DNA from 4 places in the Affinirhizobium capsici genome. Region 1 is predicted to be linked to each of the others. Evidence: predicted binding sites of a transcription regulator. Region 1 holds the regulator's gene; each other region holds the start of a gene.
What was found. The regulator LexA, encoded in region 1, represses DNA repair genes until DNA is damaged. The targets are predictions, from matches to a motif close to TGTTCNNNNTGTGTTCNG.
Positions count from the first base shown of each region.

Region 2: the regulator LexA is predicted to act here: its motif matches at 1,570-1,587, upstream of AC0JZ1_RS00840 (fibrinogen-binding protein).
Region 3: the regulator LexA is predicted to act here: its motif matches at 3,076-3,093, upstream of AC0JZ1_RS12190 (energy-coupling factor ABC transporter ATP-binding protein).
Region 4: the regulator LexA is predicted to act here: its motif matches at 1,739-1,756, upstream of uvrA (excinuclease ABC subunit UvrA).

Region 1 is NZ_CDRNXD010000002.1:490,526-496,063, reverse strand. It holds gene kdsA (3-deoxy-8-phosphooctulonate synthase) at 1-694, opposite strand, end outside; gene AC0JZ1_RS02175 (hypothetical protein) at 802-1,341, opposite strand; gene AC0JZ1_RS02170 (VOC family protein) at 1,363-2,232, opposite strand; gene lexA (transcriptional repressor LexA) at 2,373-3,095, shown strand; gene AC0JZ1_RS02160 (ComEC/Rec2 family competence protein) at 3,076-5,481, opposite strand.
Region 2 is NZ_CDRNXD010000002.1:165,849-171,386, forward strand. It holds gene AC0JZ1_RS00835 (LuxR C-terminal-related transcriptional regulator) at 206-961, opposite strand; gene AC0JZ1_RS00840 (fibrinogen-binding protein) at 1,652-2,596, shown strand; gene AC0JZ1_RS00845 (hypothetical protein) at 2,751-4,823, shown strand; gene AC0JZ1_RS00850 (type I secretion system permease/ATPase) at 4,939-5,538, shown strand, end outside.
Region 3 is NZ_CDRNXD010000004.1:1,811,077-1,816,614, forward strand. It holds gene AC0JZ1_RS12170 (bifunctional diguanylate cyclase/phosphodiesterase) at 1-228, shown strand, start outside; gene aroC (chorismate synthase) at 346-1,443, shown strand; gene AC0JZ1_RS12180 (GNAT family N-acetyltransferase) at 1,447-1,869, opposite strand; gene AC0JZ1_RS12185 (winged helix-turn-helix domain-containing protein) at 1,859-3,058, opposite strand; gene AC0JZ1_RS12190 (energy-coupling factor ABC transporter ATP-binding protein) at 3,178-3,858, shown strand; gene AC0JZ1_RS12195 (energy-coupling factor transporter transmembrane component T family protein) at 3,852-4,475, shown strand; gene AC0JZ1_RS12200 (biotin transporter BioY) at 4,511-5,074, shown strand; gene AC0JZ1_RS12205 (acyl-CoA thioesterase) at 5,071-5,454, opposite strand.
Region 4 is NZ_CDRNXD010000004.1:1,085,243-1,090,780, reverse strand. It holds gene gyrA (DNA gyrase subunit A) at 1-111, opposite strand, end outside; gene AC0JZ1_RS08635 (MarC family protein) at 386-1,015, shown strand; gene AC0JZ1_RS08630 (single-stranded DNA-binding protein) at 1,076-1,618, opposite strand; gene uvrA (excinuclease ABC subunit UvrA) at 1,890-4,817, shown strand; gene AC0JZ1_RS08620 (DUF72 domain-containing protein) at 4,847-5,538, shown strand, end outside.

The sequences.
Region 1 (5,538 bases):
CGCGCGCCAAAGTTTCCACGAATTCCCGCTGGCCACCGCTGGAACCGCCCTGCCCGCCCGGTTGTTGAACGGAATGGGTAGCATCAAAGATAACCGGAGACCCAAGCGACGCCATGATCGGCAATGAGCGCATATCGGAAACGAGTGTATTGTAGCCGAACGATGCGCCGCGTTCACACAGCATCACATTCGGATTTCCGCTTTCCGTAAATTTGGCCTGGACGTTTTTCATATCCCATGGTGCCAGAAATTGGCCCTTCTTCACGTTGATTGCGCGGCCTGTTTTGGCGGCTGCAACGAGAAGATCCGTCTGTCGGCAAAGGAACGCTGGGATTTGCAGAACATCGACAGTTTCAGCGACAAGCGCACATTGTTCTTCCGTGTGGATATCAGTCAACACTGGAAAGCCGAATTCCTTTTTCAGATCGGCGAAAATCTCCATTGCCATATCAAGGCCGATACCGCGCTTGCCAGAAAGCGAAGTGCGGTTGGCCTTGTCGAAAGATGATTTGTAAACAAGGCCGATGTTCAGCTTATCGCAAATGTCCTTAATCGCACCTGCCATCATGAAAGCATGTTCGCGGCTTTCCATTTGGCATGGGCCGCAAATCAACGAGAGGCGCTTATCGTTGCCGAATACAACCTGAGAAGCACCCTCGCCCACTATTACATTTGCATTGGCGTGAACGCTCATCGAACCCCTCCTTGTTAGCGGGCAACTGCCGCCCTAAAGCGGTTTGTCCATAACAGGGACGTTTGCTGATGTCACCAAGGGAGCCACCAAACGGCCTAGCAAGGGTCTCAAATGAAGAGAACAGACTTGCAGTATGTCTCCTTGACAAGGCTGAAGGGAACGCCTGCCCCAGTTTCCAGAACGGCGGAATGGCGAAGAACATTTTTCGGCAAAGGGCTTTCACCACAAGGCCAGAGCAGTTCTGCAGATAGAAGTTTTCTGCGAAAATTTAAGGACTCAACAGCACGTCCAAATGCAATCGAAGTATGCTCAAGACGCTTCTTCATGGTGCTGCTTAAAATTTGGAGGCGGTACCAATTCTCAGCTTCCGCAAGGACAACACCACCCCACATCAGATACACCCTGCGATAAGCAAGTGCCTCGCCCTCAGACACCTCAAGAAGGGCTATCACCTGCGAATCGATGACTTCCGTTTCATCAGCCAAACGCTCGGCATAGACCCCACTCGTTTGCGATCCGTATTCCGTACACCAAGCATCCAGTGCAAAGGTGGCGCTATCACAGTTAAGTAGGAGTTGATTGAGCCGTAAAAGCCGCTGATGCGCTTCATTGCTATCTGGCTCTTTAGCTTCATGCTTCTTGATCAACTTCATTGCTCCACGAGAGAATCAAGGCGAGTCGGATCGCTCGACAATGCCCAAGACTGTCGGAAATTCAGGCTGCGAATGGACAATCAGCCTGTCGGCCTTCCTTTCGAAAGACACATTGGTTGCTGTGAGAATGCCTTTGATAGACGTCAGACTCTTCACCGCAATGACAAACCCCAAGGCCGTCAGGTCGCGAAAAGATCGATCTTGGTTTGAGATGGAGTAATCTGAAGTCTCGCGCACAATGCGAATTAAGCTGTTCCCCAACCTAAACGTGATATCGGTTTCCTGTGCTTCAGGTTCCTTCTGCAAGACGGTTTCAATCCGACCTGACGCCTCCGCAGAGTCAGAAGCTGTAAGCACAACCTCGGCCACGCCCAGCGCGCCGTTTGGATGCTCAAGAAGCGCGCCGCCAGGCAACGTTGAATTGATTCGTTGACAGGTGAAGGCAAACAGATCGGCAGAACGCAGGTCGGCAAAGGCCAATTTAAAGGTTGCGGTCACAGCGTTGCCGTCGGCAGATTTTGCCTCGCGCGAAAATGTTAGCATCGAGCCTGCGGATAACTGCTGCCGCTCAAAATAGGCATGATCTGCCACTGCATCATCGGATGCCAGGACAAATGCAGACAAGCCTACCTTCTTGCCAAGTCTACCTTGCTCCAGGTGCCGTTGTGTGAACACATTCCCCTCATTCGCAGCCGCCCTGGCAAGACCCTCGTCCCTCATTGCAAGAGGTTCTAGATACGTGCCGTTCGGAAAGAACACGCACGCATTTGATGTGCCGAACGGATGATGACCTTCAGCCGCGACATTAAAGCCTAAACGCCCAAGGAAACGACTTGCCGCCGTAAGTGACGGAACAGGTAGAACTAGATGGTCGAGGTTACGCATCATTCTTTTCCATGCTTTGCTGGTCCGTCGACTTTGGAGTCTTGAGTCACTCCATACAAGTGCACGAAGTTGCCCTTGCAGAACACAACTGGAACATATAGGGTCCGTTCTGGATTTGTTTCCCGATGGGGTTGCCGGATATGCTTACACGCAAACAGCAAGAACTGCTTCTTTTTATTCACGCTCGCATGAAGGAATCTGGTGTTCCGCCCTCTTTCGATGAGATGAAGGATGCGCTTGAGCTTGCCTCCAAGTCGGGGATACATCGCCTGATTACCGCTTTGGAAGAACGTGGATTTATCCGCCGGTTACCGAATCGTGCACGCGCATTGGAAGTGATCAAACTTCCGGAACCTTTCGGCGCAGGTGCGGCCCCCAAAAGAGGCTTTTCTCCTAGCGTTATTGAAGGGTCTCTAGGTAAAGCGCCACCCGCTCCAGCAACCCCTCAACCAGTTAAGGCTGCTGCGGATGAGAGCAATTCAGCTTCTATACCTGTAATGGGTCGAATCGCGGCGGGTGTTCCCATTTCGGCGATCCAGAATAACACCCACGCCATCAGCGTCCCGATGGAAATGCTTGGACCGGGAGAACATTACGCCTTGGAGGTGAGAGGGGACTCAATGATCGAAGCCGGCATTTTAGACGGCGATACGGTTATTATCCGCAATGGCAGCACGGCCAGCCCTGGCGATATTGTCGTTGCCCTCGTGGATGACGAAGAGGCGACGTTGAAGCGTTTCCGACGCAAGGGTGCATCGATTGCACTCGAAGCAGCGAATCCCGCTTATGAGACACGAATTTTCCCTCCAGAACGGGTGAAGGTTCAGGGGCGTCTGGTTGGTCTCATCCGCCGCTACCACTAAGCCACGTTTGAACCAAATTTGCGTCGTCGGTTGCGGCATATGTCTGTGAACGCCAGTCATAGGAGCGGTGAAGTTCCCATGCTCTTGCCGTTGATGTGAATGCCGGGGAATAGGTCCAGCTCTTAGGATTGGCCTGCCCATTGAACAGGATCTCGATGGTTCCTGTTCTTCGCAAAATGGCTGTGGTCACTAGGAGGACGCCTGATCGACATTTGGTGAATGGCGCTCGGGCGGCGATGACCAAATTGACACGATCGCAGGCATAGCCCAAGAAGCGGGTATCTTGAACCAAAGCAATCTTTGCTCCTTCCATTGTCTGCGTTAGGCACAGCAATTTGGGAAGGCAAACGAATTGGTCATTCGGTATCGCCTTTAGACCACTTCGAACGGCACTGTCGACCGCTTTGATCTGCTCCTCAGTTAAGCGCAGTCGCGTAGTTTTACCGAGTGGCACTGATGGAGCTGTGTCTTCCGTCTTGTCGTGTTCAGCCCTCTCCATGGCGTTGTCCACTTCCAAATCGATGGGACGTCGAGCCGAGGGCAATATCTCGCCCAACTTCAAGCTGTTGCGCCATCTATCGAACAGAAATCCCGATGATTTTGATTCATTTGTGAAGGAACTGGATTTGCGGTGGATCAACAGCGTCTCTCCATCTTCCGCAATAACCATGTCTGGATCATTGCGACCGATACCTGAGAGCATGATAAGCATCCCGCTAGCGAGGAGGAACACACCGGCAAAACGCAGTGGCGATCTCAGGCAAATAACGAGGACCAACCCAAGGGACGTCATTGCCAGAAAATAAGGCGGCGCCCTGCCCGTGCTTATGCCACCTTCCCAAGAAGCAACAAACGTTGCCACCTTGATGACGATCTCAAGTCCCCAACCCATTACAACAAAGAAAGGCGCTTCAAGCCCAAAGGGCATGGCCAACATGCCCAGCAATCCAGCTGGCATAACAACGGCCGAAATGAATGGCATTGTCGCGAGGTTGGCAACTAGGCCATAGCCGCTCAGCTGGTTAAAATGGGCAATCGAAAAAATGGCTGTCGAGAGACTTCCAATCAGGGAGGTCATGATTGTGCCCCCTATGATGGCCGCAATGGAAGAGACTGCGATAGCAACGGGGCCATTGGCGCTCAGCCCATCCTGCGCCTGCCTGCGTTTTGACCAGATGTTGTATCCGGCAACCAGAGCTGCGGTTGCGCCGAACGACATCTGGAAACTCGCACCCATAATGCTGGACGGGTGGAGCAGAAGTATGAGCGTCGCTGCCAAGGCTATATTGTGGAGGCTGATTGATGGGCGATCGAACAGAACAGCTGTCAACATAACCACCATCATGATGTACGCGCGTTCTGCAGATACACCGAAGCCGGATATGAGATAGTAGGCGGTAACCATAACGATAGCGCCAGAAGCCGCCAGCTTTTTCACCGAAACCCGTTGAGAAGCGCCGGGTATCAGAACCAGCAGGGAACGGGCACCCACAAAAAATATGCCCGCTGCAAGAGCCATGTTCAGGCCTGAAATCGCTACAATGTGGGCAAGTCCAGCCTCACGCAAAGCCTCAAGAACGGGGGCTGAAATAGCTCGCCGCTCATCGGTAATGATGGCTGCGGCGAAGGCGCCTTTATCTCCGGGCACAAGGCTACGGATGCGATCCCCCACATGACTGCGGAAATCATAGAGCAGGTTAAGCCAGCCAACCTGAGCCGGAGCGTCGACAGACTCGCCAAGCTTTTCTGGTACGCCATAAAAGAAGCCGCTGGCGCCAATGCCTTCAAAATAGGAGGAAAAGGCAAAATCACTCAGTCCTCCCAAAGCAGGGCCGGATGGTGGAGATAACCTTGCTCTTCCTTTAAGAATGTCTCCCATGCGAAACGGTTTAGCCGCGCCACGAACCGTAAGTGTTAAGCGCGTTGGTGCGCGTCCTAGCTTCGGTCGGCTAGTTGCGCGCACTGCCAGAACGTAACGCCAGCGGTTCTCTCCAACCGCTTCACGTCTTTCCACTACGCCTTCCACCGTCGTAGTGACGGCACTGTCTAGGATAACCGTTGCAAGGCGACATTCTTCCCAGGCTGCGCTCACCATTCCCAAGATACCAATCCCGATAAGGAACGCGAAGGCTGAGACCCAAGTTTGGATGCGTTGGCGAAAATAAAGGCCTGCCGCCAGAAACGGCAAGGCGCTGAGGAGAAGGCTGTAGCTTGGCCGGTTATCGACAGAGAACCAGATGATGGCACCCATTCCGAGCGCGACTGGAATCAAAAGGAAGAGGAGACCGTTCTCAGCCTCCTGCTGCATCCAGCGAGAAGACCGACTGGCGCATTTTACCTCTGCAAGCTGATCAACTTTCTGAGATTCGGGCTCCTGAAACGACATGAAAGGCGAGCCCGATCCACGTCGCGCTGCTGGCAGCCAATCAGTTGCGCTGGGCGG
Region 2 (5,538 bases), 320 kb from region 1:
GCAGCGGTCGCTCCTAAACCTTCTGCATCCGATCTCCAAAAACCAGTCCGCAAACTGAAGGTCGTGAGCGCCACTCTCATTGACCCGATGCAAACGGCAGCGCTCACGCCCGTTGAGCCACATCAGTTTTCGGCTTCACCTTATATCTGCACGCCCAGCGGGTTTGGCCAGAAGGCACGCTGCGTCCTACGCTAGCGCCATATCCTCAGCCTTCCCCATTTCGATCCATATCGAAAAAGCGAGACGCAGCTTCGGTGCGATTGCGCACGTGCATCTTTTTATAGATGTTTCGGATGTGTACCTTGACGGTGTTCTCGGATACACGGAGACGGTCTGCAATAATCTTGTTCTGCGTACCTTTACAGAGCAGATCCAAAATCTGGATCTCGCGCGCTGTCAAAGCCATTGCCCCGGAAGCAAATCGAGAGAGACTGGTTGATGGAGAGGTGTGCCTCTCAGCATCCAGGTTCGGAAGAATTGCGGGTTGGGAAGTTCGGCGCAGACGTTGCAGCAAGGCGGACGGAAAATGCTCACCGCCCTTCATCAGCAGTTGTATAGTCGCCATGAACACGTCAAGACGCATGTCCAAGGGTAGAATACCGTTGATAACGTTGTTTTCCGGCAATGAACGCAACAGATTCTCCGCGGCATCAAGGCTCTCCACCACAATTCCTACAGAGGCATCCATATCGTTCTCGTCAAATAAATCTATGATATGCAGGACGTCGCTCGCGCTTGGCCTGTAGAGCAAAATCAGTTGAGAAGACATGAGTTCCGCATGACGCTGGTCATAAACAGAACGCATGCGAAGAATTTCGTGGTCCGCAAAATTTTTGGATAGTACTTCCGTAATACATTCTGCCAGGAGATCACTTGCCGAGATCATCGCAATGGTGCTGGGCCCGATCTTGTGAGCGAAATCCCTGGTATTCCTTGGTTCGTGAGACTCTGTCATAAACATCACTGCCCCCCAATGAAACTGACGACTTGTGACTTCCCTAACTCAGCCGGCTCTTATTAATTATTTATTATGAATGTTAGACGAAAATATTGGGGGTACCAATCACCATTTTGGGTTATCTGGCTCCAACCTGTATTGCTTTCTTGGGAGTTCTCGATCTAGCGCTCTGATTCTTCGCGCTGATTTCGCATTAACTATAGTGGTATCAACCAGCGTTGATCTTCCTAAAGCAAACGGTGGGGCGCATTACGCGAACTGACTAGCCCACTCTGGTCCGTAACGATTTCACCGCCGTTTCACTCAGTGACAAGATACCACCGCTGTCACTACCTCCACTGCTAGCTAAGCCAGGGCCTCGTTTGCCGTATTGAATGGGCTAATCAGATTTCGTGTCTATCAAGACAATTCGAATTGCGGTTGAGTTGGGGCATCGGATGGAACCGCCGGTGTAACGAGTAAAGGGAATGGTTCGCTCCGATCTCAACGCCGGTAACGAAATCACGGTGCATCCGCCGCATGTATAGCTTTGCGGATTGCTTATCTGTGTCTTCTCCCCGGAAAGCATCGCCGCAGGCGTTTGTGTGAAGTGCACGCCTGCATCCCAAATTCGGAGCATTTTAAGCACAAAAGTCCCGTTGAAGATGAAAGGGATTGTGTCTGCGCTCCGGTCATCAACGAAGGAGGAATGGCATGTCTTACCCTCACGGTTCCAACGAAACAAACACCACGGCTGTTGGCGCTCTCGCAGAAGGTTTCGCCAACAGTGCTATCAACTCGACTGAAGTTGACGATGGCTCGACAGGTTATGTCGGCGGAATGGCCAATGGCGATAACCGCAACAACACCGACAACAGCGTTGATCTCGATCTTAAGGCCAATCTTGAGCTGAACAACGGTTCAAACCGCGATAACAGTTATGATTGGAGCTATGACAGCAAGTCCATCTCCGACAATGACAATATCTCGGACAATGATACCCAGATCATCACCAATACCGAGACCAAGGTCAGCTCAGATTATGACTGGAGCTATGACAGCAAGTCATTCACGCATACCAATACCGAAACCGATACGGACATTAAAACGATCACGGACAATCATTCGGTGACCGATGATCATACGGCAACGGGTAGCTTCAACAGCAGCGATACTGATTTTGCAGTGCTCGAAGATGTAAAAGACTTCGGCAATTTGGGTATCGCAGGCGGCGATCTCACCTTCAATCTTGGTGATGATTTCTCGTTTACGCTCGATGTCGACAACATCCTGAATGGCTCGCTGAATGGTGAGGGCAATGACTCAGGCTTCAGCGCGGTTCAGGCCAACCACCTCGCCGATCAGGATGCTGCTTGGGAAGTTCGGATGGAGAATTCCGGTGCGGAAAACCATCTGTCGGCCAATGCAGGCGAAGCGCATGGCGCAATCGGCATGGATATGGACGGCAAGGGCTGGGACCTCAAGACGGGCGACGACGCAACCGGCACGAGCACGGCCGATGCCTCGGCGATTCTCGCGAATTCGGGCTTCCACTTCGAGTTCGTTCAGGGTGCAAACATGCTGAGCAACGCCATCGACAGCAGTGTCATCGGCGGTGACTCGCATACAAGCAATGTCGGCGAAGACACCGGCCACTGACGTCATCCGTCAACAGCAAGACAGCCTGCACCGGCACAGCGAGGCCGGTGCAGCAATGACGTTCGAAACACGTGCACATCACCCTCGTCTTCCGTATTGGCAGTGAGGGGAGGGATCGCATCCAGGATGCGGATGAAACGTGGGAGGCGGGGACATGTACGCAGACAAGATTACCGAAATAATCGCCCATTTCATCGGCCACTTCGATCTGGTGACCGAAGAAATGAGACTTCGGCAAACCCCGAATGGCGGCGCTGTCGTCGATGATCCAGACACGCCTTCTGGGCCCATAACCCCCCTCGCACCAGGCTTTGCTTCCGATCTTGCATTGGAGGATTATAATCCGCAGGTGAATTATGTCGGCCCGCATATGAGGCTGCTGCCTGCAAAATGGGTTCCCCAGCGTCTCGACCAATTACCTGAAGAAGCACGTGGCACGCGTTACTTCTTTGATGTCGAAACCGGTACGCCTCGACCAATAGCATCACCCGTGTACGAGCCACCGGAATTTCTGAAAGTCCATGTGGGGCCGGGTTCTGCCATATCGCACATGGTTCAGGTCAACCTAATGCAAGACGATGATTTCCTTAATCTCGTTGATGACAAGCGGGATACGGTCGATCTTCAATTCGTAAATCAGCGCTTACAGGACTATACGGCACTTGCGTCAGCGCAGACCCCATTCAGTGATCTTCATCGCACGGATAATCTCGTAGAACTGAAAGACATCTGGCACGAGGGGCACGACTTCGCGCAGACCCTGCAGCAGCAAGTTCAAACTCAGTCATTGGCTTCACTGGTCACCATCGAGGAAGCACTCGAGCATGGAGAGCATTCTCTTGCGGTTTCCGGCCACACGCTTTCCGGCGTCTACATGAATGGTCAGATGGTATCTGCGCCGCCCATACTTGATGAGCTAATGCCAGAACGTGGAATTGCCGCACCACCCGAGAAGCCGGAAAAGAGTGATGTTTCGTTGGAGGAGAAGTCGCCAGCGCATGATGCGCTTGTCGTTGCCGCCGGAGCCAATGTTTCCGCGAACATTGTGAACTTGACGGACGTTGGCATCGTCTCCCCCGTACTCAGCGTCATGGGTGATTACCACCAGCTCAATGTCATCAGCCAGTCCTACGTCTATAGCGATCATGACAGTCTTTCGCATGATTCCGGCAGCGATGGTTCCAGTGATCCACTAACCGATCCTTTCCATTCGCTTGGAACGACGGCGATCAATCTCGCAACGTTTACCCATTCGGATTGGGGCCAATCCCCTGCTTCAAATAACAGCGCCGATAACGATGATCCGGTCTTTCCACAGAGTTGGCGCGTGAGCGTCGTAGATGGTGATGTCAGCTTTGTGAATTGGATCGAGCAGTATAATTTCGTCACTGATAACGATCAGATGAAGCTCACCTTCATGGGAACGGATACTTCCGTCATCATCGGGGGCAATGCAGCAGTCAATCTCGCGAATTACTTCGGCTTGAGCCTGCAATATGATCTTATCATCGTCGGCGGCCATGTGCTCGACATGAACATCATTAGTCAGATTTCCGTTCTCTATGACAATGATTGGATTTCTGCCGAGAGCTACGGAGAGGGCTTCACGGCCCAAACCGGCAATAATCTCATCTGGAATGGCGCTTCCATTCATGAGGTCGGCTCGCCAGACCGGTTCGAACCTATGGCGCAAGGGATGCGGGATGCCGTGGATGCCATTGAGGCACGCGATCCGTCCATGCCCACTTCACTAGCCCAAAACGAAAACTTCGAGGGTCTCAGCCATCTGAACGTTCTCTATATTACCGGCAATCTTTATGACGTCTCCATCATCAAGCAGGTCAACGTGCTGGGAGATGCAGATCACGTTCGGCAAATGGCGAATGATGCAGCTGCCCATTCACCGGATGCGACCATCAGCGTTGATACCGGCAGCAATGCAGTCGTCAACATTGCTTCCATCATGGATTATGACAGCTTTGGCGGAACGACCTATGTAGGCGGTCAACTCTATTCCGACTCCATCCTCATCCAGAGCGGCATCATCGAACCTGATGACACGACACCCCAAGCGACCACACCGAGACTGGCGAATGAAGTTATCGCGTTTCTCGGGGACGAGGCGGGGGAGGGCGCGCCAGCGCAGGATGGCATCATCAACGGCGGACATGACCTATCTTGGTCCCTCGCCCATCCTGTTGATGTGATGCAGACCGCAGTTGCATGAGGAATTGGAAACTAAGCGACGAGACAGCTGCGAAAACGAAGCTTTGGGGGATTTTATCGTGAACTCGCAAGTACCTCGGTGGATCACCGGAAAGCCGGTTCCGAACAGTCCGGATATGGCTCGACAACCTGCCGGCACTTCTCCATCTGATGACCAACTTACGGAGATATGCATCTCGGCTATAGACAAGGCCGTGGATGATATTCGCCAGTTGTCTAAGCCTCAAACCGAAGAAACCGCTAAGACCCCGGATGTGGATGCGCGGGTTTCGCCCACAATGCCACTTGGCAAAACGATCGAGGGTGAAAAAGGACCGCTTCAATTCAAGGATTTACGTCCCGGGTCCGGCAATGGCGATAACGGCAAAGCCACGGACGGCGGTGGTGGAGGCGGCGGCGGTGGCGGCCACAGTGGCTTTCACAAACGCAGCGGCCCTACCAATTTTGCCGCAAGCCTTGCCAAAGCCATCGCGACGATGCGGCGCAATATGGCAATTGTCATGGTCTTCACCATTGCCATCAACGTGCTGGTGCTAGCCATTCCGCTCTATTTGTTTCAAATTTCAGACCGTGTCTTGACCAGCCGTTCGATAGATACGCTGATCATGTTGACGAGCATCATCCTCGGTGCCGTTGTCCTCCAGGCCTTTCTGGATTCCATTCGACGTTTCATTCTCATGCGCACAGCAGTGGAAATGGAGGTGCAATTGGGCGCA
Region 3 (5,538 bases), on a different contig from region 1:
ATGCCTATTCTTACCTCACCGCAGGAGCGTGCGCTTGTTCGTTCGATCATCGAGATTGCGAAATCGCTTGGCGTGGAAACGGTGGCGGAAGGGGTGGAGACCATGAACCATGCGGAGATGCTGCGTGAGCTGGGTTGCGACCTGTTACAGGGGTATGCCTTTGCCCGGCCCCTGCCCTTCGACAGTTTCAGCAATGTTGCCGTGGGCGGTTTCCTGAAAGCGGGATAAAAACACAAGGCGCGAACCGGAGAGGCCGTAAAAGCGCTTTCCTATGCCCGGTGTTTTCCCGTAAAGAGAGGCCGTTTCTAAATCCTGGCGGTCTCAACCGCCGAATGGTCGGGTCTCATGTCGCACAATACATTCGGTCATCTTTTCCGCGTTACCACCTGGGGCGAGAGCCATGGACCAGCACTTGGCTGTGTGGTGGATGGCTGCCCTTCCGGCCTGACTTTGACGCAGGATGAGATCCAGTCTTTCATGGACAAGCGCAAGCCCGGTCAATCCCGCTTTGTCACCCAGCGGCGGGAAGAGGATGTGGTGAAGGTGCTTTCCGGCGTGATGCTGTCCGAGGACGGCGTGACCATGACGACCACCGGCACGCCCATTTCCATGCTGATTGAAAACACTGACCAGCGCTCCAAGGACTACGGCGAGATTGCCCGCCGTTACCGCCCCGGCCATGCCGATTTTGCCTATGACGTGAAATACGGCATTCGCGATTATCGCGGCGGCGGGCGCTCCTCCGCCCGCGAAACGGCAGCCCGCGTGGCCGCTGGCGTAATCGCCCGCAAAGTGGTGCCGGGCGTGACCATTCGCGGCGCGCTGACACAGATCGGCAAGCACAAGATCAACCGCGACAATTGGGATTGGGCAGAAGTGGATCGCAACCCCTTTTTCTGCCCGGACCCGGAAATGGTGCCGGTTTGGGAAGCCTATCTGGATGAGATCCGCAAGTCCGGCTCCTCCATCGGAGCGGTGATTGAGGTGGTGGCGGACAATGTTCCCGCTGGCCTCGGTGCCCCCATCTATTCCAAGCTCGACCAGGATATTGCCTCGCTGCTGATGTCCATCAATGCCGTGAAGGGCGTGGAGATCGGTGAAGGCTTTGCCTCCGCTGAACTGAGCGGTGAAGAAAACGCCGATGAAATGCGCATGGGCAATGATGGCAAGCCGCTTTTCCTCTCCAACCATGCAGGCGGCGTGCTGGGCGGCATTTCCACGGGCCAACCGATTGTGGCGCGCTTTGCCGTGAAGCCAACATCCTCCATCCTGACCGAGCGCCAGTCCATCGATGCGGATGGCCAGAATGTGGAAGTACGCACCAAGGGCCGGCACGACCCCTGCGTTGGCATTCGCGCCGCGCCGATTGGCGAAGCCATGGTAGCCTGCGCCCTCGCCGACCATTACCTGCGCGACCGCGGGCAGACCGGCAAGGTGCGCTAAGCTTTATTTGCCAACGATCATGGCCATGCCGACAGAGCGCGGTGCGGTCTCCTTGAAGCCGAACTGCTGATAGAGCCTGTTTGCCGGTACATCCGCAATCAGGCTCACATAGGCGGTTTCCGGGAAAGCTTTGCGAATGTGATCCGTCAGAGCCGCCATGATGCGCTTGCCCAAGCCTTTGCCCTGATGGGCGGGATCGACAGCAATATCGGTGATCTGGAAGAAGCAGCCACCATCACCAATGATGCGGCCCATGCCGACAACCTCATTTCCTAGAAAAACCGTGACGCCGAACTGCGTATTCGGCAGGCCCTTTTCCGCCGCTTCTCGCGAGAAAGGTGTGAGGCCAGCAATCAAGCGTAGCCGCATGTAATCGTCCAACGCAACGACACGCGGTTCGACATGGTACTCATCTTCAGCCATCATCGTTTCCTGTCCAACCCGGCAGATAATCCACCGTCTCCACGCCGGTGAAGCGTGCAAGGCGCGCAAGTTCCGCCTCCAGTCGCGACAAGCGTCCCGCCGAAAGCCTGACGCCCGGCTCCAGCCATAGACGCTTGACGGCAAGAACGCTGGCCTTCCGCTCCGCCTTCACATCGATACGGCCGATCATGCGGTTTCCCTCCAGAAGCGGGAAGACATAATAGCCATATTTTCGCTGCGGCTCCGGCACGAAGATCTCAATTCGGTAGTTGAAGCCGAAGAGACGCTCGGCACGATCCCTGTCCCTCAGCACTGGATCGAACGGTGAAAGCACCCGCAGGCGCGCAGGCGGCTCGGGCGCGTTCATCAGCTCGGCTATACGATCTGCAAATGCATAAGACTGGCGCTGGCGGCCATCGACGCACATGATGCTCGCCGGCTGCAATTCCTCAAGGTGACTATCCACCCAGGCCTTTGCTTCCTGCGGCTTGATGATATCCCAGAAGGCGGCAAGTTCGCCGGATGTCGCAAAGCCTAACCGTTCCAGGGCCGAGCGGCAGGCCCAATCCACGAGATCTGCCTCGGTGACTTCGGCCTCGTAATCCGCCTTCGGGATCACCCGCTCTGCAAGGTCATAGACTTTCTGGAAGTTTTCGCGCCGCGTGATGGCCAGATGGCCGGTATGCCAAAGGAACTCCAGCGCAGTTTTGGAGGGATGCCAGTTCCACCAGCCGCCGGACTTGTGATCTTCAGCCTTTACATCGCGAGACATGACAGCGCCAGATTCGCGCACACGGGCCAGCGTCTGTTCAAAGGCCGTATCAAAACCCTCCCCTTGCCAGCGCCGCCAGCGCTCCAGAATGATCGGCTCACGCCGCCGAAAGCGATGCTTCCAGTAGCGGAAAAAGGCGGATGGAATGATGGAGGCATCATGCGTCCAGTGTTCGAACAGGCTGCGTTCCCGCTCCAAAAGCCGCGTCAGATCCTCGCGACGATACGTCTGGTTGCGCGAAAAGAGAATTTGATGATGGGCACGCTCCACGGTCTGCACGCTATCGACCTGCACAAAGCCGATGGTTTCGATCAAGTGTTGAAGGCCCTGCCAGCCCAAAGCACGGTTGGGCGCGGCGGAAAGGCCTTGGCGTTCCAGAAAGATGTTACGGGCCAGCAGATTGTCGAGCAGAATCGTCATGGTTGCAGGCTAGCCCGCGTTCTTCTTTTGTTCAATAGCGCACCCTGTCGAAAAACATTGGCCGCGGCAAGGACCATCGTTATAGAAGCCATAAACAAGACCTACGGGATCAACAGCGCGTGCGCATCACATTCGACAATGCCAGCCTTTCCTTCGGCAAGCACATGGCGCTGCATCCGCTTTCGCTGGTGCTGACGGAGAACCGTGTGGGTGTGATTGGCCTGAACGGTTCCGGCAAGACGAGCTTTGCGCGCCTGATCAATGGCCTTGCCAAGCCAACCACCGGGCGCGTGACGCTTGATGGGTTGGATACCGTCGTCGATGAGGCGAAGGTGCGGGCGGCAACCGGCTTTATTTTCCAGAACCCCGGCAATCAGATCATTCTGCCGATCATTCGGGAAGACATTGCGCTTGGGTTGAAAAGCCGCGGACTGAAGGGAAAAGAGGTCGAGGACCGGGTGGAGGCCGTGCTTGCCCGCTTTGGCTTGACCGAGCTTGCCGACCGGCGCCCGCATGAACTTTCCGGCGGGCAATTGCAGCTTGCCGCGCTGGCCGCTGTCATGGTGACAGAGCCGAAGCTTCTGATTTTCGATGAGCCGACCAATCAGCTCGATTTACGCAATCGGGGTTTGGTTAAGCGCACTCTGGCAAGCCTTACCGAGCAGGCCATCGTCATCAGCCATGATCTTGACCTGCTGGCGGATTTTCCCCGTGTTCTCTTGTTTCATGAGGGGCAGATTGTTTTTGATGGGGCAGCTGGGGATGCCATTGCCCGCTACCGCGAGATTGCCGAATGCTGACCAGCCTGCATATGGAAGGCAATAGCTGGCTGCACCGTGCGCCTGCGGGCTACAAGCTGTTCGGCCTGCTTGTGCTCAGCATTATCCTTACCCTGTTGAAAAGCCCTGTTGTGCTTGGGTTTGCGCTTCTTGCGGCGCTTCTGCTTGCCATGCAGGTGGGGCTGACGCCTGGTCCCCTCTGGCAGCGCATCAAGCCGGTTCTCTTCACCATCGCGCTTCTGGCACTGGTGAACTACGTCGTCGTGTCCCCGAGGGAGGCACTGGTGACGATACTGCGCCTGCCTGCCATCGTCGTGCTGGCCAGCATTGTGACCGCGACGACTTCGCTTTCCGCCTTCATGGATTGCCTCACCAAGGCTGCGCAACCGCTGGAACGGCTGGGCCTTTTTCGTGCTGCCGATGTGGGGCTCGCCTTGGGTCTGGTTCTTCGCTTCGTGCCGGAAATCGCTGCACGGCATGAAACGTTGCGCGAGGCGCATAAGGCACGCGGCATTCCCTACCGGCTGCACCGCGCCATTGGGCCGCTGATTATCGCCACGCTGAAGGATGCGGATAGCATTGCCGAGGCAATTGACGCGCGCGGCATTCGCGGCCAGAAAAGCGCACAACAAGAATAAATTTTTGAGGCTCTTCGCCTTCGAGGGAGACTTTCATGAATACAAGAGATCTCGTGCTTGCGGCGCTTTTCACCGCTATCATCATCGTTCTTGGCCTTATTCCGCCAGTCACCATTGCTCTTATTCCCGTTCCCATCACGGCGCAGAGCATGGGCGTCATGCTGGCGGGCTGCATTATCGGCGCCAAGCGCGGCGCCCTGGCCTATGCGCTTCTGGTGGTTCTGGTGGCCGTTGGCCTGCCGGTTCTGGCGGGCGGCCGCGGGGGCCTTGCCGTGTTGATGGGGCCGACCGGCGGCTACATTTTCGGCTGGATCATCGGTAGCTTTGTGGCAGGTCTCGTGGCGCAGCAGTTTGTGCGTGAAGGCCAGACGGCAGCACGCCAGTTCGGCGGCTTCCTGATTGCCAGCCTCATCGGCGGCATTGTCGTGGTCTATGCCATTGGGATGCCGTGGCTCTCAATGGTTTCAGGCACACCGTTCGACAAGGTGGTGATGGGTTCGCTGGCATTCATTCCCGGCGATCTCCTGAAGGCCGTGATTGCCGCACTGGCAGCGCGTGCGGTGATGGTGGGCTATCCGCTTTTGCCTCAGAGAGCTTAATCGAGGTATTTATACAGCCAATCGCGAAGCTCCTCGGGAAGCGGCACAGCCTTGCCGCTTTCATCGTTGCAGGCAGTCCAGACCACCTCTGCCTCGGCCACCCGTTCATCGCCGCGATACATGATGATGACGAAACCTGCCGATCTGCCGCCAATCTTGCTGACGCGCACCGTGCATTCTACCCGTTCGCCGAAGTGGAGCGCGCGAAGCAACGTGCAGGACACTTTCGAGACATAGAAAGCGGGATCGGATGATGCTGGTTGTCGCGTGGCCCAGAACCGGGACAGCGCCTCTTCCGCATGGGTGATGTAGGCGGCACTGAACATCTCGCCGCGCAAGCCGACATCCCTGAACGGCACTTCGAAAACATTGGCTTTCATTCTTATCCCCCCGCTCCGGCTATCATTTAAGTACAGGCTCTCGCGGCGCACAAGTTAGCAAACCTGAGAGAACGGTTGGCGGCG
Region 4 (5,538 bases), on a different contig from region 1:
GATAACGCTCATCGCGTAATCGAGATAGGAACGCTGCATCTCTTCCATAATGGAAATGGGTTCGATGCCAGGTGGCAGCTTTCCGCCGCCAGGAGTGCTCTGTTCAGTCAAATCGGATACGATCTCTGTTCGGAATCAGTCTGGTGTATATAGCCGATGTCCTATTCAAACGCCAATTTTGAGGCGGGTTTTGAACAGTTCTTTGCGGCTGCGATATGGCCGGAAACATAGTCAGGCAGCGTTAGATAAGACATGTGCCGTTTCCCACAGTCAAAGGCTGTAGCAGGTACTCAACACAATGGCCACCTTTGCTTCTCAGCGGCCTGCTTTTACCGTAAAGCTGAATTCTAGACTCGCAGCACCATAAGATAAGAATGAGGGAAAAATGGCCACCACAGACAGCATCATGAGCGCGTTCACCACGCTGCTGGTGACATTGGACCCACCTGGTCTCGCGCCGATCTTCCTTGGCCTGACCGCCGGAATGGATCGCATCCACCGTAGACAGGTCGCTGTTCGCGGCACCATGATCGCATTCATTATTCTAGCAACCTTCGCGATATTCGGCGCAGGTATTCTATCTCTCCTCGGCATTTCCATGGGTGCTTTCCGCATCGCGGGCGGCCTTCTCCTGTTTTGGATTGCGTTCGAGATGATTTTCCAGAAGCGTCAGGAGAGAAAAGAAGAAACCTCCAAGGTCGCGATTACGATCGACCACATTCAGCATATCGCTGTGTTCCCGCTCGCCTTGCCGCTGATCGCAGGTCCTGGTGCAATTTCTGCAACGGTGCTTCTGGCGGGTTCATTTTCGGCGCCCCTGGATCGCACGCTGCTGATCGCTATGCTGGCAATCTGTATGGGCGCTGTACTTGCTGCACTTATTGTCGCGGAAAAGCTGGACCGCTTCTTAGGAATGACGGGACGTGCATTGCTCACTCGTCTTCTCGGTGTGCTGCTGGCCGCACTATCGGTTCAGTTCGTCGTTGATGGAATCAAATCGGCTTTCAATACTTGAAAATCTTACCAACAAAAAAAGCGGCCAAGTCATGCTCGACCGCTTATTACATGAAATGAATCAGAACGGGATGTCATCATCAAGATCGCGGGCAAATCCACCACCGCCGCCGCCAGCGGAAGAGCCGCCACGGCTGGAACCGGAAGAACCACGATCATAGTCATCGCCGTAACCGCCACCAAAGTCACCACCCGAAGAGCTGCCGCGGCCACCACCGTAGCCTCCGCTTCCACCAGCACCGCCACCTTCCCCGCGCCCATCCAGCATGGTGAGCGTTGAGTTGAAGCCTTGTAGCACGATTTCGGTGGAATAGCGATCATTGCCATTCTGATCCTGCCACTTGCGAGTCTGCAACTGGCCCTCAATGTACAGCTTTGCGCCCTTCTTTATGTACTGCTCAACGACCTTGCAAAGACCTTCGTTAAACACAACAACTGTGTGCCATTCCGTCTTTTCGCGGCGTTCGCCACTATTGCGGTCTCGCCAGCTTTCAGACGTTGCGATGCGTAGGTTGGCGATTGGGCGACCATCCTGGGTACGGCGAATTTCAGGGTCTGCGCCCACATTCCCGATCAAGATTACCTTGTTGACGCTACCTGCCATTTCATCACCTTGTCTGCCACTTGGTGGCATAGTCCAATTTGCGTTTTCCGCACTCTACTCCATCGCCGGTGCGACGCGGTCAGGATAAGATGTTAATCCACAGTAAATGAGCGCAAAAATTGTTCTTTATTTGTTCTAATAATTCTCTATGATCCTGTCAACTCAATCGAACGTAGAGGTGACGCGGAGGCATAAACCTCCCCGCCGACGCCTCGACAGCCGCCGATCTATCACTACATAACGGACTGACCTCCCACAGAGCCTGGTTAAAATGAGCGAACTCAAGACGATCTCCATTCGCGGCGCGCGCGAACATAACCTCAAAGGTATTGACCTCGACCTGCCCCGCAACAGCCTGATCGTGATGACCGGTCTTTCAGGCTCAGGCAAATCGTCGCTCGCCTTCGATACCATTTATGCCGAAGGCCAGCGCCGCTACGTGGAAAGCCTCTCTGCTTATGCGCGCCAGTTTCTTGAAATGATGCAAAAACCGGATGTGGACCAGATTGACGGTCTATCTCCGGCAATTTCCATCGAGCAGAAAACCACTTCGAAGAACCCGCGCTCGACAGTCGGTACAGTCACGGAAATCTATGACTATATGCGCCTTCTGTTTGCGCGTGTCGGTGTACCTTACTCCCCTGCGACAGGACTTCCCATCGAAAGCCAGACTGTGAGCCAGATGGTGGATCGTGTGCTGGCGCTTGGCGAAGGAACGCGTCTCTACATCCTTGCACCACTCGTGCGTGGTCGAAAGGGTGAATATAAAAAAGAACTGGCTGACCTTATGAAAAAGGGCTTCCAGCGCGTGAAAGTGGACGGTCAGTTTTACGAAATTGCTGAAGTCCCCGCTCTCGACAAGAAGTACAAGCACGATATCGACGTCGTGGTAGACCGTGTCGTGGTGCGTAACGATATCAGCGCACGTTTGGCAGATAGTCTTGAGACCTGCCTTAGGCTGGCAGATGGTTTGGCCGTTGCGGAATTTGCGGATAAACCGCTGCCTCCAGAAGAAACATCGGCTGGCGGTTCCGCCAACAAGTCGCTGAACGAAACGCACGAGCGCGTTCTCTTTTCAGAAAAATTTGCCTGCCCCGTATCAGGCTTTACCATCCCGGAAATCGAGCCCCGTCTGTTCTCCTTCAACAACCCATTCGGTGCCTGCCCCACTTGTGATGGTCTTGGCGCTCAGCAAAAGGTCGATGAGAATCTGATTGTTCCTGAACCGGAACGAACCTTGAAAGATGGCGCCTTGGCTCCGTGGGCCAAGTCCACCTCTCCTTATTACAATCAAACCCTCGAAGGTCTTGGTAAAGTCTTCGGCTTCAAGCTTTCGGATCGCTGGTCGAAACTTTCGGCAGAGGCCAAGCGTGCAATTCTTCAGGGAACGGAAGAGAAGATCGAGTTCAATTATGCCGATGGCGCTCGATCCTATAAAACGACCAAAACCTTCGAAGGCATCGTCCCAAACCTAGAGAGGCGCTGGAAGGAAACGGATAGCGCCTGGGCTCGCGAGGAAATTGAGCGTTATATGTCTGCAGCGCCCTGCCCGGCGTGCAATGGCTTCCGGTTGAAGCCAGAAGCGCTGGCAGTCAAGATCGATTATATGCATATCGGTCACGTTACCGAAATGTCGATCAAGAAGGCGCGTGACTGGTTCGAAGTTCTGCCCTCAAAGCTCAATACGAAGCAAAACGAGATTGCGGTTCGTATTCTCAAGGAAATCCGCGAACGTCTGCGGTTTCTGAACGATGTCGGTCTCGATTATCTCAGTCTGTCGCGCAATTCGGGCACGCTTTCCGGCGGTGAAAGCCAGCGCATTCGTTTGGCCTCACAGATTGGCTCAGGTTTGACTGGCGTTCTCTATGTTCTGGATGAGCCATCTATTGGTTTGCACCAGAGAGACAATGCACGCCTGCTCGATACGCTGAAGCACCTGCGAGACATCGGAAACACCGTTCTCGTGGTCGAGCATGATGAAGATGCGATCCTCACGGCAGATTACGTGGTTGATATTGGCCCCGCTGCGGGCATTCATGGCGGCCAGGTGATCGCTGAGGGAACGCCGCAACAGGTTATGGATAACCCCAATTCGCTGACAGGCAAATATCTGTCGGGCGAGCTTGGCGTAGCGGTTCCTGCAGAACGGCGTAAGCCTAAGAAGGGCAGAGAGATCAAGGTTGTTGGCGCTAAGGGCAATAACCTGAAGAACGTTACAGCGTCGGTCCCGCTCGGCCTCTTCACAGCTGTGACTGGTGTATCGGGCGGTGGAAAATCGACCTTCCTGATTGAAACGCTCTACAAGGCCGCCGCACGCCGTGTCATGGGCGCACGCGAAATCCCAGCAGAACATGAACGCATCGATGGGTTCGAGTTCATCGATAAGGTGATTGATATCGATCAGTCGCCCATTGGCCGCACACCGCGCTCTAACCCAGCCACATACACCGGGGCCTTCACGCCGATCCGCGATTGGTTCGCGGGTCTGCCGGAAGCCAAGGCGCGCGGCTATCAGCCGGGACGATTTTCGTTCAACGTCAAAGGTGGGCGTTGCGAAGCATGTCAGGGTGACGGCGTTATCAAGATCGAAATGCACTTCCTTCCTGATGTGTACGTGACGTGTGATGTCTGCCACGGCAAGCGCTATAACCGTGAAACGCTCGACGTCATGTTCAAGGGCAAATCCATCGCGGACGTGCTGGATATGACGGTGGAAGAAGGCGTTGAATTCTTCTCTGCCGTACCTGCCGTTCGCGACAAGTTGCAGGCGCTTTTTGATGTGGGACTAGGCTATATCAAAGTGGGCCAACAGGCGAATACCCTTTCCGGCGGCGAGGCGCAGCGCGTCAAATTGGCCAAGGAACTCTCGAAACGCTCAACTGGACGGACGCTTTATATTCTCGATGAACCCACCACGGGATTGCATTTCCACGATGTCGCCAAGCTTTTGGAAATGCTGCATGAATTGGTTAACCAAGGCAATTCTGTTGTGGTTATCGAGCACAATCTCGAGGTCATTAAGACGGCGGACTGGATTATCGATATCGGACCCGAAGGCGGAACGGGCGGCGGTGAAGTCGTGGCCGTTGGCACGCCTGAGGAGGTTGTGAAGGAAAAGCGTAGCTATACCGGGCAGTTCCTCAAGGAACTGCTGGGCCGCAGGCCGCAACGTAAGATGAAGGCGGTGGCAGCGGAGTAAGCCTCCGCTGTTGATGGAGGAGGATGACTATGACGGCGGCTCGCTCAACTGGTGTGATTAGAACAGGGATCGGAGGTTGGACCTTCGATCCTTGGGATGAGAGCTTTTATCCCCCAAAGCTGCCAAAGAAACGGCAATTGGAGTTCGCCAGTCGCGAACTGACTGCCATTGAAGTCAACGGCACTTACTATTCCAGCCAAAAGCCTGCGACTTTCGCCAAATGGGCGTCCGAAGTCCCAGAGAATTTCGTCTTCTCGCTAAAGGCAAGCCGATATTGCACAAACCGCAAGGTTCTTGCTGAAGCCGGACCTTCTATCGAAAAATTCCTCACCCAAGGCATAGCGGAGCTTGGGCCGCATCTTGGCCCAATCCTCTGGCAATTCATGGGTACAAAAAAGTTTGAGCCGGAAGATTTTGAGGCGTTTCTGGCCTTGCTTCCAAAGACGCTTGATGGCTTACCCTTGCGGCACGTTGTGGAACCAAGGCACGAGAGCTTCTGCACGCCGGAATTTATAGAGATGATCGCCAAACATGGCGTGGCCGCTGTTTGTGCCGATCACACGGACTACCCAATGTTTGCAGATGTGACGGCTGATTTTGTCTACGCCCGCCTTCAACGAGGCTCGGACGATGTGAAGACATGCTATCCAAAATCAGATATCAGCCGGTGGGCGGAACGCTTCAAAGCCTATGCGAAAGGCGGAGTGCCAGAAGATCTTCC